DNA from 2 places in the Actinomadura sp. GTD37 genome. Region 1 is predicted to be linked to the other one. Evidence: riboswitches for the same ligand, from Rfam matches in the RefSeq annotation. Region 1 holds a riboswitch; the other holds the start of a gene.

What was found. Region 1 has a riboswitch for cyclic di-AMP ahead of ACA511_RS31700 (NlpC/P60 family protein). Riboswitches for the same ligand answer to the same signal wherever they lie in the genome.
Region 2: another riboswitch for cyclic di-AMP. It lies ahead of ACA511_RS14175 (CHAP domain-containing protein); the one in region 1 lies ahead of ACA511_RS31700 (NlpC/P60 family protein).

What each region holds. Positions count from the first base shown of each region.
Region 1 covers NZ_JBGNUS010000007.1:273,200-282,116, forward strand. Annotated here, with positions in the region: gene ACA511_RS31680 (AAA family ATPase) at 1-767, shown strand, start outside; gene ACA511_RS31685 (4Fe-4S single cluster domain-containing protein) at 764-1,525, shown strand; gene ACA511_RS31690 (FHA domain-containing protein) at 1,513-2,928, shown strand; gene typA (translational GTPase TypA) at 3,001-4,854, opposite strand; cyclic di-AMP (ydaO/yuaA leader) riboswitch at 5,071-5,221, shown strand; gene ACA511_RS31700 (NlpC/P60 family protein) at 5,229-6,248, shown strand; gene ACA511_RS31705 ((deoxy)nucleoside triphosphate pyrophosphohydrolase) at 6,597-6,992, opposite strand; gene ACA511_RS31710 (Mut7-C RNAse domain-containing protein) at 7,002-7,778, opposite strand; gene ACA511_RS31715 (amidohydrolase family protein) at 7,799-8,917, opposite strand, start outside.
Region 2 covers NZ_JBGNUS010000002.1:4,826-13,742, reverse strand. Annotated here, with positions in the region: gene ACA511_RS14180 (PP2C family protein-serine/threonine phosphatase) at 1-918, shown strand, start outside; cyclic di-AMP (ydaO/yuaA leader) riboswitch at 1,382-1,535, shown strand; gene ACA511_RS14175 (CHAP domain-containing protein) at 1,547-2,293, shown strand; gene ACA511_RS14170 (CDP-glycerol glycerophosphotransferase family protein) at 2,574-5,489, shown strand; gene ACA511_RS14165 (glycosyltransferase) at 5,473-6,717, shown strand; gene ACA511_RS14160 (acyl-CoA dehydrogenase family protein) at 6,742-7,923, shown strand; gene ACA511_RS14155 (SDR family oxidoreductase) at 7,920-8,699, shown strand; gene ACA511_RS14150 (TetR family transcriptional regulator) at 8,707-8,917, shown strand, end outside.

The DNA.
Region 1 (8,917 bases):
ACATGAGCGAGTTCTCCGGCGAGGGGTCCGGCGACCGGCTGATCGGGTCGCCGCCCGGCTACGTGGGGCACGAGGCCGGCGGCGAGCTGACCAACGCCGTCCGCGAGGACCCGTTCCGGGTGATCCTCTTCGACGAGATCGAGAAGGCGCACCCGCGGATCCTGGACAAGTTCCTCCAGATCCTGGAGGACGGCCGCCTCACCGACGGGCGCGGCAACACCGTGCACTTCTCCGAGTCGATCCTGATCTTCACCTCGAACCTCGGGATGTACGTCCCGGGGCGCGACCTGACGACCCGGGACGCGTTCCCGTACGGCACGGCCGACCGTGTGCAGAACATCACACCCGGGATGGCCTACGACGAGGTCGAGCAGCGCATCAAGGGCGCGGTCGCCGACCATTTCACCGAGGTCCTCAACCGGCCCGAGCTGCTCAACCGGTTCGGCGACAACATCGTCGTGTTCGACTTCATCTCCGCCGGGGCCGCGCACAAGATCTTCGACCTGCAGTTCGCGAACATCTGCCGGCGGGTCACCGAGGAGCACCGGCTCTCCCTCGCCGTGAAGGGGGACGCGCTGACGACGCTCCGCGAATGGTGCACGGGCGAGCTGGACAAGGGCGGACGCGGCATCGGCATGGCGCTGGAGTCGCATTTCGTCAACCCGCTGGCGCGCGCGATGTTCGACCGGGAGCTCGTCCCGGACGAGAAGGTCACGGTGACGGGCATCCGGCGCGAGGGAAGCATCGTCCATCTGGAACTCCAGTGACCGGCGAGACCGGCACGGCCGGCGGGGAGGGCTCGGGGGGCGGCGGCGAGGCGCTGCTGCTCGCCAAGGCGCACTATCCGGTGACCACACTCGGCCCCGGAATCCGCGCCGGCATCTGGACGCAGGGCTGCACGCTGCACTGTCACGGCTGCCTCTCCACGGACACCTGGGAGGCCGACCCGCGCCGCGCGGTGCCCGTCGAGACCGTTTTAGGATGGCTCGCGTCCCTGCCCGGACCGGTCGACGGCGTCACCATTTCCGGTGGTGAGCCGTTCCAGCAGCCGGCCGCGCTGGGGGCCCTGCTGCGCGGTATCCACGCGTGGCGGGACACCCTCGACCGTGAGACGATTGCGTTGGACATATTGGTATATAGCGGATATGTCTACTCTCGGCTCTCCCGCGGCGGCGAGACGCGCGAGATCCTGGACATGTGCGACGCCGTGATCACCGGACCGTACGTCGACCGGCTCAATCCGGGGGGGCGACACCCCGCCGACGGCTCCCTACTCTGGAGGGGGTCGGCCAACCAGCGCGTCGTGCCGCTGTCCCCGCTGGGGCGGCGGCGGTACGGGGCACTGGCCGACATCGGCAAGACTGGAGAAGCAACAGGGCCCCGAGTACAGGTGTCCGTGGACGAAGGGCCGGAGGGAAGGCGGGTGTACTACATCGGGATCCCGCGAAGGGGTGACATGGAGCACCTGACGTCGAGGCTCGACCGCGCCGGGGTGCGCTCGGGGGATGTGTCATGGCGACCTTGAACTGTCCTGTCTGCGGCGAGCCGCATCAGCAGGGCGACCTGCTCTGCATGAACTGTGGGGCCAACCTGGCGCGCGGCGGGGGCGGCGCCCACCGGCAGGGTCCGGGCGGGTACGACGACCAGCAGCGTCCCGGCGGCCCGCCGCCCGGGCAGCCGCAGGGCGGCCAGTACGGCGCCCCGCAGCCCGGCCAGCAGCAGTACGGCCAGCCGCAGCAGCCCCACGACCCCTACGGCCAGCAGCAGCAGCCGGGCCCGCCCGGCCAGCAGCCCGACCCGTGGGGCGCGCCGCAGCAACAGCAGGCCGACCCGTGGGGGCCGCCGGCGCCCCAGCAGCAGGCACCCGACCAGTACGGACAGCCACAGCACGGCGCGCCTCCCCAAGGCGGTCCCCCGCAGGGCGGGCCCCAGCAGGGCGGTCACGGGGGCCAGTCCCCGATGCAGCAGCAGCCGCCCGCTGACCCGTGGGGCGCGCCGCAGCAGCAGCCTCAGGACCAATGGGGTCCCCCGCAGCCTCCTCAGGACCAGTACCAGCCGCGCGAGCAGCAGCAGCAGTACCAGCCCCCTCAGGACCAGTACGGCGCTCCGCAGCCTCCTCAGGACCAGTACGGCGCCCCCCAGCCGGCCCAGGACCAGTACGGCGCCCCCCAGGACCAGTACGGGGCACCGCCGCAGGAGCAGTACGGGGCCCCTCAGGAGCAGCAGTACGGCGCCCCCCAGGACCAGTACGGGGCACCGCCGCAGGATCAGTACGGCGCTCCGCAGCCGGCCGAGCACCAGTTCGGTCCGCCGCCCCAGCCGCACGGGCAGCCGCCGCAGGGCGGGCCCCAGCACGGTGGGCCTCCGCACGGCGGCCCGCAGCACGGCGGCCACGGCGGTCCCCCGCTCGGTGGCCCCCCGCAAGGCGGTCCCCAGCACGGTGGCCAGCCGCCGCTGCCGCCGCACGGCCGTGAGGCGACGCTGCTGCCGCACGACCACAACCAGGGCCGGCCTGCGCCCGACAGCACGGCGTTCATGTGCCCGTACTGCGAGGCGGTGCTGAGCAACCCGGGCGCCGCGCAGTGCGACTCGTGCCTTCGGCCCCTGCCGAAGCAGGGCACGCCCGTCCTGCGGGTGCTGTTCCCCACGGGCGAGCTGAAGGTCTCGGTCGGCCAGCACCTCGTGCTCGGCCGGGACGTCGGCCAGTCGCCGGTGGCGGCCACGTTCACGCAGTACGACAACGTGTCGCGGCGCCACTCGACGGTGTGGCTCGACCCGTCCGGCACGGCCTGGGTGCGGGACGAGGGCTCCACCAACGGGACGTTCGTCAACGGCGAACGCCTCCCCCGGGGCGTGGAGGCGCCCCTCCGCGACGGCGACCAGCTCCGCCTGGCCGCCGACGTGACCGGGACCGTCCAGCTGAAGTGACCGGTACGTGAAAGGGCGGCCCCGGGGTTCTCGGAACCCCGGGGCCGCCCCCCTTTCACACGGCGGTGAAGGTCAGCCGGCGCGCTTGGTGCGGGCGCGGGTGCGCTCGCGCTCCTTGGCGTCCAGCACGACCTTGCGGATGCGGACGTTCGCCGGGGTCACCTCGACGCACTCGTCCTCGCGGCAGAACTCCAGCGCCTCCTCCAGCGACAGGTTGCGGGGCGGGGTGAGCCGCTCCAGCTCGTCGCCGGTGGACGACCGCATGTTCGTGAGCTTCTTCTCCTTGGTGATGTTGACGTCCATGTCGTCGGCGCGGGAGTTCTCCCCGACGATCATGCCCTCGTACACCTCGGTGGTCGGCCCGACGAAGAACGTGCCGCGCTCCTGCAGGTTCGTGATCGCGTACGCGGTGGCGACGCCGGTGCGGTCGGCGACGAGCGAGCCGGACGGCCGGGTGCGCAGCTGGCCGAACCAGGGCTCGTAGTCCTCGAAGACGTGGTGCGCCATGCCGGTGCCGCGCGTCTCGGTCATGAACTCGGTGCGGAACCCGATCAGGCCGCGGGCCGGGACGAGGAACTCCATCCGGACCCAGCCGGTGCCGTGGTTGGTCATCTGCTCCATGCGGCCCTTGCGGACCGCCATCAGCTGCGTGACCGCGCCGAGGTGCTCCTCGGGGATGTCGATCGTGAGCCGCTCGACCGGCTCGTGCCGCTTGCCGTCGATCTCGCGGGTGACGACCTGCGGCTTGCCGACGGTCAGCTCGTAGCCCTCGCGGCGCATGTTCTCGACCAGGATCGCGAGGGCCAGCTCGCCGCGGCCCTGCACCTCCCACGCGTCCGGCCGCTCGGTCGGCAGCACCTTGATCGACACGTTGCCGACCAGTTCGCGGTCGAGCCGGTCCTTGACCATGCGGGCGGTGACCTTGGTGCCCTTCTCCCGGCCGGCCATCGGCCCGGTGTTGGTGCCGATCGTCATCGAGATCGCGGGCTCGTCCACGGTGATCAGCGGCAGCGGGCGCGGGTCGTCGGCGTCGGCGATGGTGTCGCCGATCATGATGTCGGGGATGCCGGAGATCGCGATGATGTCGCCCGGACCCGCGTCGTCGGCGGGCTTGCGGGCGAGCGCGTCCGTCATCAGCAGCTCGGTGATCCGGACCCGCTCGACGCTGCCGTCGTGCCGGAACCAGGCGACCTGCTGGCCCTTCTTGATCGTCCCGGCGTGGACGCGGCAGAGCGCGATCCGGCCGAGGTAGCTGGAGGCGTCCAGGTTGGTCACGTGCGCCTGCAGCGGCGCGTCCGGGTCGTAGGACGGCGCCGGGATCGTCTCGGTGATGACCGAGAACAGCGGCTCCAGGTCTTCGCTGTCCGGCATGGCGCCGTCGGCGGGCTTGGCGAGCGAGGCCCGCCCGGCGCGGCCGGACGCGTACACGATCGGGAAGTCGATCTGGCCTTCGTCGGCGTCGAGGTCCATGAACAGCTCGTACGTCTCGTCCACGACCTCGTCGATGCGGGCGTCGGGACGGTCGGTCTTGTTCACGACGAGGATCACGGGCAGCCGGGCGGCGAGCGCCTTGCGCAGCACGAACCGGGTCTGCGGGAGCGGGCCCTCGCTGGCGTCCACCAGCAGGACGACGCCGTCCACCATGGACAGCCCGCGCTCCACCTCGCCGCCGAAGTCGGCGTGGCCGGGCGTGTCGATGATATTGATCGTCAGCCCGTTGTGCTTGACGGCGGTGTTCTTCGCGAGAATGGTGATGCCCTTCTCGCGTTCCAGGTCGTTGGAGTCCATGACCCGGTCGTCGACGTCCTGGTTCTCGCGGAAGGCCCCGGACTGCCAGAGCATGGCGTCGACCAGCGTCGTCTTGCCGTGGTCGACGTGGGCGACGATCGCGACGTTCCGGAGGTCGTCGCGCGTGGAGATGGGCATGCGGGTTACCTTGCGTGAGGTTTCAGGAGAGTCGCCGCAGAAACGCGGCAGCACTCCATTCTACGCGCCGCCGTGCGCCGCCCCATCCCGAGCGCGTCCGTCCCGTCCGCCACAGGGCCTCCCGCGCCTTCACACGGGCCTCCGATTCGCCATCTTTGCTCGTTCTTTGTAATCTGCCCGAGATCCGGTCGTGCGGAGCCCCACCCCCACGGGGCTGCGACCGGGACGCCGAATCTCCCCTCCGCGGGGAGAACCGGGGACCCACGCAACTCGGGGTGAATCGACGCACGTCGCAGGACGCGCGCCGTAGGGCGACTCCTGGCCCGAACCCGTCAGCTAACCCGGTAGGCGCGCGAGGAGAGGAGAACACCGGCTTGGCACCGGACCCCCACCGGCGGCGTCGCGTCACGCCCGCCGCCACCGCGGCGACCATGCTCCTGATCGGCCTCGGCGCCACCGCGCCCGTCGCCGCCCACGCCGCACCGCCGTTCCGGACGGCCGCCGCCGTGGCCGCGCCGAACCCCACTCCGACGACGGAGAAGGGGCTGCGCAAGAGCCTGAACGCGCTGAACGAAGAGGCCGAGATCCTCACCGAGAAGTTCAACAAGACCCGCGTGGACCTGAAGGCCGCGCAGAAGGCCCAGCGGGACGCCGCCAAGACGGCGCAGACCCTGCGTTCCCAGGCCGCCCCCTCCCGCGAGCAGCTCGGCCGGATGGCCGCCGCGAACTACATGGCCGGCGCCCCCGACGCGATCTTCGGCGCGACCGGATCCCCGGACGGGCTGTCCGACGGCGCCTACCTCGTGCAGAACCAGGCGCACGCCGTCCTCGCCCTGCGCAAGCAGATCGAGCGGGCCGAGGCCGCCGAACGCGACGCGAAGGCCAAGACCGCCCGGGTCGAGAAGGCCTGGGACGACGCCAAGAAGGCGCGCTCGGCGGCGAAGGCCAAGGTCGCCGAGGTGATGAAACGCCTCGACAAGCTCTCCACCACGCACGCCAGCGACCCGCGCACCGGCCTCACCGCGACCATCAAGGGCTCCGACCTGCCCGCCAAGATGGCCCGCAAGGCCTACGGCAAACTCGGCTCCCCGTACGTGTGGGGCGCCGCCGGCCCGAGCAGCTTCGACTGCTCCGGCCTCGTCGTCTGGGCCTACGCGCAGGTCGGCAAGTCCGGCCTGCCGCACTACACCGGCGACCTGTACCAGCTCGGCACGAAGGTCTCCCAGAGCCAGCTGCGCTCCGGCGACCTCGTCTACTTCGGCAGCAACCTCCACCACATGGGCATCTACCTCAGCGGCGGCAAATACCTGCACGCCCCGCAGACCGGCGATGTGGTGAAGATCTCCAAACTGTCGGACCGGTCCGACTTCGCGGGCGCCAACCGAATCACCTGATTCGCGCCCCCCACGAGCGTCGGGGGCTTCCTGCGGCGCGGCAGGAAGCCCCCGCGGTTCTTATTGCTTCGCCCTCGGCGTCAGGCGCTGGCGCGCCCTCCTTCAACGGCCGAAGCGGCGATCGCTCTGTTCATCGCTTCGCCCTCGGCGTCAGGCGCTGGCGCGCCCTCCTTCAACGGGCAAAGCGGCGATCGCTGCATCGCTTCGGCTCGCCTGGCGGCTCGCTGCGCGATCAGGTTTCTCGCAGGCTCGAAACCTGCCTTCGGACGCGATCGCAACGTTCAGGTCGTTGCCGGCTCAGGTTACGGACGTTCATGCTCAGGTCGTTGCGTGGTTGCGGCCCTGGGGCTAGGCGAAGCCCTCTTGGGCGATGACGTCTATGACGGGGCGGTCGCCTGGGAGCCAGTCGACCTCGTAGAGCTCGTGCGGGGACAGCCAGCGGAGCGCTAGGTGCTCCAGGGCCCGGGGCTCTCCCTCGGTGATCTCGGCCGTCCACACGCGCAGGAGGCTGCGCCCGCTCAGCCGCCAGTCGCCGCCGATCCGGCGGCCGAGCCGCACCTTGATCGCCAGTTCCTCGTGGCACTCGCGGACGAGGGCGTCCTCGTCCGACTCCCCCGGGTCGACCTTTCCGCCCGGCAGCTCCCAGCCGCCCGCCATGTGCGGCGGCTCGGCCCGCTGCGCGCTGAGCAGCCGTCCGTCCGCGATGATCGCCGCACCTACGACAACGAGATCGATCGCAACCAGCCCCTCTCCCTAACGCTCCGAAATCGCGGCCTCGGTCCCGCGGACCGACTCGACCAGCCGGACCGAGGCCCGGACGATCTCCTCCAGGTGGCCGCCGTGCGCGCCGCGCCAGTAGAGCTGCCCGCAGTCGGCGCAGCGGCCGTAGACGTCGTAGTTGCGGCGCGTCCCCGCCTCCAGGTCGCCCGCGATCTCGCTCTTGTCGACCGGGACCAGCTCGCCGTTGCAGGCGGTGCAGCGCGTCCACGGCCGGAGGACGGGGGCGAACCGGCCGAGGAGGTCGCGGAGCTGGTCGTCCGGCCGGGAGCCGCGGACGTAGGCGCCGAACCACAGCGCGCGGCGGCGGAGGAGGCCGCGGTCCTGGGTGAGGAGGACGCGGCGCTCCGCGTTGGCCTGGACGACCAGCGCCGGGTCGTCCATGTCGTTGTGGTAGGCGGTGTCGAGGCCGAGGAGGCGCATCCGCCGGGCCAGCGTGCCGAGGTGCACGTCCAGGAGGAAGCGCGGCGCGGCCTGGCCGGGCTCCAGCGGGACGGGCTGCGGACGCGGCACCGCCGCCACGTGGACCTCGTCGCCCCCGTCCGGCCGGGCGGACGGTTCGACCCGCGCGCCGCCGATGGTCATCGGGCCCGCCTCGGGCAGCGGCACGCCGAGCGACTCCACGAGGTGCCCCAGCGTCGACGTCCCGTCGCAGGGCACGCGGGTCACGGGCTCGCGCCGCGTGGCCGGCAGGAACATCAGCAGTTCGCCGGCGACGCGGATGGTTATCTCCGACTCCACGCCGATCAGCATGCCACGCGGCCCCGACGGATTTACGCGTGCGCCACGTGCGCCGCGGACTCGGCCAGCGAGCCCAGCAGTGCCGGGACGTCGTGGCCGCGCAGCACTCCGCCGCGCTTGACCGCGCGGCCGCCGACGAGGACGGTGTCGACGTTGCGGGTGTCCGCCGACAGGACGACGGCCGCGACGGGGTCGTGGGCTGACGCCGCGCCGAGCGTGTCGGTGCGGAGCACGAGGAGGTCGGCCTGCTTGCCGGGGGCCAGCGAGCCGGTGACGTCCGCGAGCCCGGCGGCCTCGGCACCCTCGATCGTGGCCATCCGCAGCACGTCGGCGGCCGTGAACCCGAGGCCGGCGCCGCCCGGACGTCCGCGCTCCAGGACGTAGGCGGCCCGCATGACGCCGAACATGTCGCCGGGGCCGCTCGCGACCGTGTCGGCGCCGAGCCCGGTCGCGACGCCCGCGTCCCGGGCCCGCCCGGTCGGCGGCGGGCCCATGTCGAGGGCGGCCTCGATGAAGGGCGTGACGGACGCCGTCCCGCCGCTGCCGGCGATCCGCTTGAGCGCCTCGCCGGTGTAGTGGTTGGCGTGCACGTAGTTCGTCGGGTGCTCCAGCAGCCCGTGCTCGTCGAGGAACGCGAGGCCGCGGGCGGCGCTCTCGGGCCCGTGCCCGCCCATGTGCGCGGTGACCGGCAGCCCGAGGTCGCGGGCCAGCCGCCATTCGGCCAGCGCGCGGTCCGCGCCCGCGATCTCCGGGCCGAGCGCCGCCATCGCCATGGTGAGCGGTCCGGCGGGCGCGCCGGAGTACGCGCGGTGGACGCGGCGGGTCTCGGCGCCGAGCGCGTCGAGGTCGCCGCCACCGCCGTAGCAGTAGCCGAACACGGCCCTGATGCCGGACGCGCGCAGCGCCTCGACGTTCGCGTCCGTGTGGCCGGGGCCCAGCTGGATGTGCGCCCAGTCGACCAGCGTCGTGATGCCGGAGTCGAGGCATTCGAGCGCGCCGGCGAGCGTCCCCGCGTACACGTCGTCCGGACGGTGGCGGGGCGCCAGTTCGCCGAGGACGCGCTCCAGGTAGGCGGGGAGCGTGGCGTCCGGCAGGATCGCGCGGATTCCGGCCTGCCAGGTGTGCCGGTGGGCGTCGACGAAGCCCGGCAT
Region 2 (8,917 bases), on a different contig from region 1:
CGGGAGCCGGTGGAGGCCGAGCACCGCGTGATCGGCCAGGACGGGACGCCGCGGCACCTGTGGGTGTTCGCCGAGCCGGTGCTGGGCGAATCCGGGCTGCCGGTCTCGATCAACATCATCTCGCAGGACATCACCCGGCGGCGGGGGGTGGAGCGGGCGCTGGCCGAGACCCGGCGGCAGATGCTCAAGCAGCAGGCGCGGACGGCGCAGGAGCGCAAGGTGGCGGTGACGCTGCGCCGCGCGATCCTGCCGGACGAGGACGAGGTGGAGCAGCTGCCGGGCCTCGGCATGGCGGTCCGCAGCCTGGCGGCGGAGAGCACCGCCCGCATCGGCGGGGACTGGTTCGCGACGCGGGTGATGCCGGACGGGCGGGCCGTGTTCGCGATCGGGGACGCCGCCGGGCACGGGCTGCCGGCGGCCGCCGCGATGGCGCGGACCCGGAACGGGCTGCTCGGCCTCGCCTGCACGGGGGAGCCGGCGGGACGGCTGGTGGGCTGGCTGAACGAGCTGGTCGGCAACATGGACCCGCCCGCGACGGGGACGGCGATCGTCGCCCATTTCGACCCGTCCCGGCGGGTGCTGGAGTGGACGTGCGCGGGCCATCCGCCGCCGATCCTGGTCAGGGGGACCCATGCGACGACGCTGGAGGTCGTCCGCGACCCGATGCTCGGCGCCATGCCCGGCTGGCAGTACACGACGATCACCACCGAGCTCAGCCCCGGGGACCTGTTGTTCCTCTACACCGACGGCCTGGTGGAGCGCCGGGACGCGGACCTGGACGAGCGCATCGAGCGGCTCACCGTGATCCTGCGGGACTGCTCGGAGCGCCCGGACCGGGTGCTGGACGAGGTCCTCGCCCGCATGGAGCACGACCGGGCCGCGGACGACACCACGCTGTTCGCGCTGCACGTCGAGTGACCTGTCGCACCCGCACCCTCGGATGGCCGCGGAGTGTGATCCGGCACTCACCTGAACCGCGGGGAAGGGCCGCCGAGGGCCTGCCCGCGGCCCCGCGACGGGTGCCGGCCGCCGCCCTCCCGGGGGTTCTTTACCCTTTGGTCATCACGCGGTAAGACCGCGAGGCAAGGGCCTGAGGCCCACTCCGGTGAAGATCGGGAAGACACGGGGGCCCGGCGGTGTTGAAGAATCCTTGGAAGGGCTTTGAGCGGGCAAGACCGAGTTTTGTGGCTCATTTGCTTTTCCTGGGAGGGTTGATACCTTCTATCAGAATCACGCAGCGCACCCCATGCGTTGCCGCCGGCCGTACCGCGTACGGCCGAGGATCGCGGAGCGGTGTCCGCACGCGATGCGCGCCAGAAGACGCGCGCCCCCTCATCGAGATCAGTCGCTGAGATAAATCCGAATAGTCTGCGCCGCCCTGTGCGGTGCGAGGCCGAGTCCGTCCGGTCGGACGACCGGACGGAGCCGGGGACCCAATGTTCCAGGGGTGAATCGGCGCGCCGAGAGTCGCGCCGTAGGGCTACTTCCATGCCCGAATCCGTCAGCTAACCCGGTAGGCGTCATGGAAGACAAGGAGATTCCCTGCATGACCGGTCGTTTCGATCGACTTTCGCTCAACCGCTTCTCGCCCGAGGACAAGGCCGTCGGCGTCGCCGTCAGCGCCGTCGTCGCGGGAGCCGTCGGGCTCGCAGTTCTCAACCCCCTCGCCGGTGGCCGCGCCGAGGCCGAGACCCCGGCCCGCGCGGCGGCGGTCGCCGAGCAGGGCACCGCGTCGAAGGCGTCGTCGGGCATGACCGCCGAGCAGGCCGGCGAGGCCGGCTACAAGGTGCCGCCGCGCGCCGTCCAGGCCACCGAGGTCATCAAGCTGGCCGAGAAGCAGGTCGGCATCGGCGAGGGCAAGGGCAAGCAGACCAAGTTCCACGACTGGTACGTCTCGACCCCGCACGCCAAGGCCACCGCGCAGCGCGACGGCGGCTTCTCGGTCAAGGCGTACAACGGCGCCCAGTGGTGCGACATGTTCGTCTCCTGGCTCGGCGCCCAGACCGGCGTGAAGAACATGGGCTGGGACGCCTACACCGTCCAGCACGCCAGCTGGTTCAAGAAGACCGACCGCTGGGGCCAGAAGGCCAAGCCGGGCGCCGTCGTGTTCTTCGACTGGCAGGGCGGCAACAAGGGCGGCATCGGTGACATCGACCACGTCGGCCTCGTCGTCAAGGACAACGGCGACGGCACCGTGAAGACCATCGAGGGCAACAGCGACGACGAGGTGCAGAAGAAGGTCCGCGACAAGTCCGAGATCGTGGGCTACGGCTACCCCGACTACGCCGCCTGATCCCTCCCGGCAACGACACGACGCGTAAAGACGCGTACGAGCAAGACCTGAAGGCGCCCGGCTCCGGCCGGGCGCCTTCGGGCGTTTCCGGGGCGGTGTCCGCGCCTCCTCGGGGGATGTGTCCCATGCATCCGCTGAAGGCGGGTAATGCGAAGCAATACCAGCCTTTGATCCCCCTTGGACCTCAGTGCGGCGTTCCTGGATAGGAATCCCTCGCAACGCGTCCGACCGGCGCCCGGGGCGCGCCCAGCCCCCGGGGAACTGGCGAAGGGGGATGCCCATGCGGGTGCGCCCGGATGTCAGCGTGGTGGTGATCGCCTACAACGACGCCCGGCGGCTCCCCCGGGCCGTCGCCTCGTCGCTGGCGCAGTCGCTGGGCGGCGTCGAGACCGTGATCGTCGACGACGCCAGCACCGACGGCACCGGCGAGGCCGCCGACCGGCTCGCGGCCGCGCACCCGGGACGGGTCCGGGCCGTCCGCCTGCCGTCCAACTCCGGCGGCTGCGGCCGCCCCCGCAACACCGGGATCGAGGCGTCGTCCGGCCGGTACGTGATGTTCCTCGACAGCGACGACCTGCTGGACCGGCACGCCTGCCTCAACCTGCTCGCCACCGCCGAGGACACCGGCGCCGACATGGTCTCCGGGCTGTGCGACCGGATCTTCCTGGACCTGCCCCGGGGCGCGAAGGGCCGCGTCCGCCCCTGGTACCCCTGGCTCTACCAGCGCAGCGCCGTCTACGAATCGCTGAGCGAGAACCCCCGCCTCCTCTACGACACCCTCTCGACCAACAAGGCGTACCGGCGCGGCTTCCTGGAGGAGCACGGGCTGCGGTTCGTCGAACGGCTGCACTACGAGGACCTGCTGTTCACCGCCGAGGCGTACCTGGCGGCCGAGCGGACCGCGGTGATCCCGCACCGCGTCTACAACTGGCTCGTCCGGCAGCGGGCGGCGGAGCCGTCGATCTCCAACCGGCGGGCCGAACTGGCCAACTTCGCCGACCGGCTGGAGATCCACCGGCGCATCGACATGCTGTTCGCGCTGCGCGGCGCGCACGACCTGCGGCGCGCCAAGGACGTCAAGTTCGTCAACCACGACCTGGTCCTCTACCTGCGGGAGCTGCGCGACCGCGACCCGCGCCACCGGGCCCGCTTCCTCGATCTGGCGGCCGGCTACCTGGCCGAGCTGGACCCGCGCGCGTTCGAGCTGGCCAACCCGCTGCCCGCGATCGCCGCGTACCTGATCCGCGAGGGCGACCACGCGGGGGCGCTCGCCGCCGCCGAGTACCGGACCGCCGAACGCCCCGAGCTGCGCGCGCGGCTGGTGGAGCGGGACGGGCGGGTCTACTGGGGCGCGGGCGGGCCGCGCGGCACGCTGGGCCGCCGGGTCCTGGACGTCACGGGCCTCGGCTTCCACGTCCGGCCCCTGCAGGACCTGCGCCCGGCGAACACGGTGACGCGGCTGGAGATGCGCGGCGACCGCGTGCTGCTGGCCGGGACCGTGCTCAACCCGCTGGGCCGCATCCCCCCGGACGCCGAGCTGGCCGCGACCCTGGAGTTCCGCGACCGGCGCCGCCGCGCCCGCGCGGCGCGGGCCCGCGCCGCCGTCCGGCACGAGGGGGACCGGCTGGTGTGGCGGGCGGAGTTCGACCCGGTCCGCCGGATCAGGCCGATCGGGTTCGTCGACCCCGTCTGGGACGTCCGGCTCCGCGTCCGGGTGAACGGCGAGGACATGGTCACCCGCCTCGCCGAGGGACGCGGATCGCCGCCGCTGGCGGGCGTCGCGCTGCCCGTCCGGCCCCGGCTGACGCGGATCGCCGCCGACCGGCTCCGCTCGTACGTCACGGGCGGCGGGCACCTGGCCTTCGCGCTGGAGACGGCGAACCCGTGGGCGCGGCTCGCCGGGGCCGCCGCGCTCGGCGCCGCCCGGTCGCGGGCGGGACGGCTCGCCTGGCGCCGCGCGCGGGGCCTGGAGAAGTCCGTCCGCAAGCGGCTGACCGCCCGCGAGACCAAGGTCGCCGTGTTCAACCGGGTGCTGAGCCGGCTGCCCGTCCGGGCCGGCCAGGTGGTCTTCGAGAGCCACCTCGGCCGCCACTACTCGGACAACCCGAAGTACATCTACCGGGAGCTGCGCAGGACGCGCCGGCCGGTGACGGCGGTGTGGGCGTACGCGTCCTCCCCGAAGGGGTTCCCGGACGACGCCAGGCTCGTCCGGCGCGGCTCGTGGGGGTACTTCCTGGCGCTGGCCCGCGCCCAGTACTGGGTCGACAACCAGGGCCTGCCCGACGGCCTCCGCAAACGCCCCGGGACCACCTATATCCAGACCTGGCACGGCTCGGCGTTCAAGCTGATGGGCCTCGACCAGCCGGGCCTCAAGAGCGGCCCCGCCGCCGAGAGGGCCCGGCTGCGCCGGATGGTGGAGCGCTACGACTGCTTCCTGGTGCGCTCCGCGCACGACGCCGAGACGCTGTGCGCCGGCCTCGGGGTCCGCTCGGAGCTGCTCCCGGCCGGCTACCCGCGCAACGACGCCCTGGTCAACGGGGTGGACGGCGACCCGGAGCTGGCCGCCGAGGTCGCCTCGCTCCGCGCGTCGCTCGGCCTCGACGGCGGGCGCCGCGCCGTCCTGTACGCGCCGACGTTCGCCACCGGGCCGAAGGGGCGGCCCGTCAGGCTGCTGGAGCCGCCCATCGACCCGGAGGTGTTCGAGCGGGTGCTGGGCGGGGAGTACGTGCTGCTCGTCCGGCCGCACTACCTGTGCCGGGCGAACGTCCCGCCCGGAGCCCGCGCGGTCATGCGGGACGTCGGCGCGGTGCCCGACGTCACCCCGCTGCTGCTCCTCGCGGACGTGCTGATCACCGACCACTCCTCGATCATGTTCGACTTCGCGCTGCTGGACCGGCCGATCATCCTGCACGTCCCGGACGGCCGGGACCTCGCGACCGGCTACTTCGACCTGGAGCTGCACGGGCCCGGGCCGGTCACCCGCGGCGAGGAGGAACTCGTCGCGGCGCTGGCCGGGCTGGACGCGGCGGAGGCCGCCCACGCGGCCCGGCGCCGCGCGTTCGCCGCGCGCTTCGGCGAGCACGACCGGGGGACCGCCGCCCGCACGGTGGCGGACCGCTACTTCCCGGCCGCCGGGCCGGGCCACGGGGCGAGACGCCCGAGCCGCAGGGGGAGCAGGCATGGCCGCACCGCGTGACGTCTTCATCGTGTGCAACAACGCCGACGAGATGGGCGGGCTCCAGCGCTGGGCGCACCACATGGCGCGGCTGCTGGCCGGACGCGGCGACCGCGTCACCCTCGTCGGGATCACCCGCGGGCCGGAGCCCTACCACCACGGCCGCGACGGGTCCTACGCCGTCGAGGTGCTGCACCGCGACTGGCGCGCGCCGGTGCTGGCGTGGCGTCCGCGGAGGCCGGCGGAGCACCTGAACGCGGCGGCGCACGCGCGGGAGATGCGGCGGTCCGCGGCCCAGCGGCGCGGCGCCGCCCGGCTGTCGGAGCTGTTCGCCGCCGCCGGGCCGGGGTCCGTGGTCATCGTGGCTCAGGTGTGGGCGATGGAGTGGGTGCGGCTGGCCGACACGTCCGGGCTGCGGGTCGTGGCGATGAGCCACGAGTCGTACAAGGCCACCCGGAGGTCGACGCGGTACCGGCGGGTCAAGGAGCACTACGCGGACGCGGACCGGATGCTGGTGCTGACCGCCGAGGACGCCGACGCCTGGGCGAGGGACGGCATGACCAACGTCGACCACATCCCGAACCCGCTGCACGTCACGCCGACCGTCCATCCCACGCTGGACCTTCCCGTGGTGGCCTGCGTCGGCCGCCTGTCGCAGGAGAAGGGCGTGGACCTGATGCTGGAGGCGTGGGAGCGGATCTCCGCCCGCCATCCGGAGTGGCGGCTCCACGTCTACGGCAGCGGCCCGGACGAGGAGGAGCTGCGCGTGCGGGCCGCCGGGATATCCGCCTCGGTGGAGTTCCGGGGCGTGGTCGCCGACGTCGAGGACGCGCTCGTCGAGGCGTCGGTCTTCGCGCTGCCGTCGCGCGCGGAGGGCTTCCCGATGTCGGTGCTGGAGGCGATGGCGTACGGGCTGCCGACGGTGGCGTTCGACTGCGCGCCGGGCGTCCGGACGCTCCTCGGGGACGACCGGGGCGGCGTCCTCGTCCGGCCCGGCGACACGGTCGCGTTCGCGGCCGCCCTGGAACGGCTCATCGAGGATCCGGCGGAGCGCCGCGCCCTCGGCGCGGCGGCCCGCGCCTCCGTGCTGCGGTTCCACCCGGACGCCGTCCTCGCCCGCTGGGACCGGCTGTTCGACCTGCTCCACCGGGACCTGGCGCCGGAGGTGCCGGAGCGCCCGCCCGCGCCGGCCGCCGAGCAGGAGGCCGAGCGGGCGGCCGAACCCGCACTGGGGGGTGATTCTTTCTAACAACTGTTTGGTAGAGTTCGCGGCGTGAAGCAGAACGAGTCTCCGGAGGACCGCGCGTTCCGCGCCGAGGTCCGCGACTGGCTCCAGGAGAACCTGTCGGGCGAGTTCGCGCACGCCCGCGGGCTCGGCGGGCCGGGCCGCGAGCACGAGGCGTTCGAGGAACGGCTGGCCTGGGAACGGCACATGGCCGCCGCCGGCTGGACGTGCGTCGGCTGGCCGCGCGAGCACGGCGGGCGCGGCGCCACCCTCGAGCAGCAGGTCATCTTCCACGAGGAGTACGCCCTCGCCGACGGTCCCGCCCGCGTCAACCACATCGGCGAGAACCTGCTCGGCCCCACGATCATCGCGTTCGGCACCGACGAGCAGCGCGCCCGCTTCCTCCCGCCGATCGTGGCGGTCGAGGAGCTGTGGTGCCAGGGCTACTCCGAGCCCAACGCCGGCTCCGACCTCGCGAACGTCCAGACCCGCGCCGAACTGGCCGGCGACCACTGGACGGTCGACGGGCAGAAGGTGTGGACGTCCCTCGCCCTCGAATCGGACTGGTGCTTCGTCGTCTGCCGCACCGAGCCCGGGTCGTCCCGGCACAAGGGCCTGTCCTACCTGCTCGTCCCGATGCGGCAGGACGGCGTGGACATCCGGCCGATCATCCAGCTCACCGGCACCTCCGAGTTCAACGAGGTGTTCTTCGACGGCGCCCGGACCGGCGCCGGCAACATCGTCGGAGCGCCCGGCGAGGGCTGGAAGATCGCGATGGCGACGCTCGGCTTCGAGCGCGGCGTCGCGACCCTCGGCCAGCAGGTCGGGTTCGCCCGCGAGTTCGAGGGCGTCGCCGACCTCGCCCGGCGCACCGGCGCCCTCGGCGACCCGCTGCTGCGCGACCGGCTGACCAGGTCGTACCTGGGCCTGGAGATCATGCGGCTGAACGCCGTGCGGACCATGGCCGGCGTCGCCGCCGGCGCGCCCGGCCCCGAGTCGTCCATCTCCAAGCTCGTCTGGGGCACCTGGCACCGCGAACTGGGCGAACTGGCCATGGACGTCCTCGGCGCCGCCGGCCTGGTCGCCGACGGCGAACCCTACGACCTGAACGACTGGCAGCGGCTGTTCCTGTTCTCCCGCTCCGACACGATCTACGCCGGGTCGAACGAGATCCAGCGCAACATCATCGCCGAGCGCGTGCTCGGCCTCCCGAGAGAGGCGCGCGGATGACCCCGCCCCCCTACGTCCCCGGGCACGGCCTCCTCAACGACCGCGCCGTCGTGATCACCGCGGCGGCCGGGGCCGGGATCGGCGGCGCCACCGCCCGCCGCTGCCTGGAGGAGGGCGCCCGCGTCCTGATCTCCGACACGCACGAGCGGCGGCTCACCGCCACCGTGCAGGAGCTGGCGACGGAGTTCGGCGCCGACCGCGTCGCCTCGCTGCCGTGCGACGTCACGTCCGAGGAGCAGGTGCAGGCCCTCTACGGCCTCGCCGCCGAACGCTTCGGACGCGTCGACGTCGCCGTCAACAACGCCGGGCTCGGCGGGACCGCCGACCTCGTCGACATGACCGACGAGCAGTGGGGGCGCGTCCTCGACATCACCCTCAACGGCACCATGCGCTGCACCCGCGCCGCCCTGCGCCTCATGCGCGACCAGGGCTCCGGCGTCATCGTCAACAACGCCTCGGTGATCGGCTGGCGGGCCCAGAAGGGGCAGTCGCACTACGCCGCCGCCAAGGCCGGCGTCATGGCGCTCACCCGCTGCTCCGCGCTGGAGGCCGCCGACCACGGCGTCCGGATCAACGCCGTGTCCCCGTCCCTCGCCATGCACCCCCACCTGGTCAAGGTGACCTCCGAGGAACTGCTGGACGAGCTGACGCGCGGCGAGGCGTTCGGGCGCTACGCGGAACCCTGGGAGGTGGCGAACGTTATCGTCTTCCTGGCCAGCGACTACTCCTCGTACATGACGGGCGAGGTCGTCTCCGTCTCCTCCCAGCACGCATAGGAGAACGATGAGTCCACGACGGCGCGACGCCGAGGGCACCGCCGCCGCCCGCGCGGAACGGCGGGCCGAACTGCTCGCCACGGCCGCCGAGGTGTTCGCCTCCCAGGGCTACTCCGCCACCACCGTCCGGAAGGTCGCCGACGCGGCCGGGATCCTCGGCGGCAGCCTCTACTACCACTTCGACTCCAAGGAGGCGATGGCCGACGAGATCCTGTCGA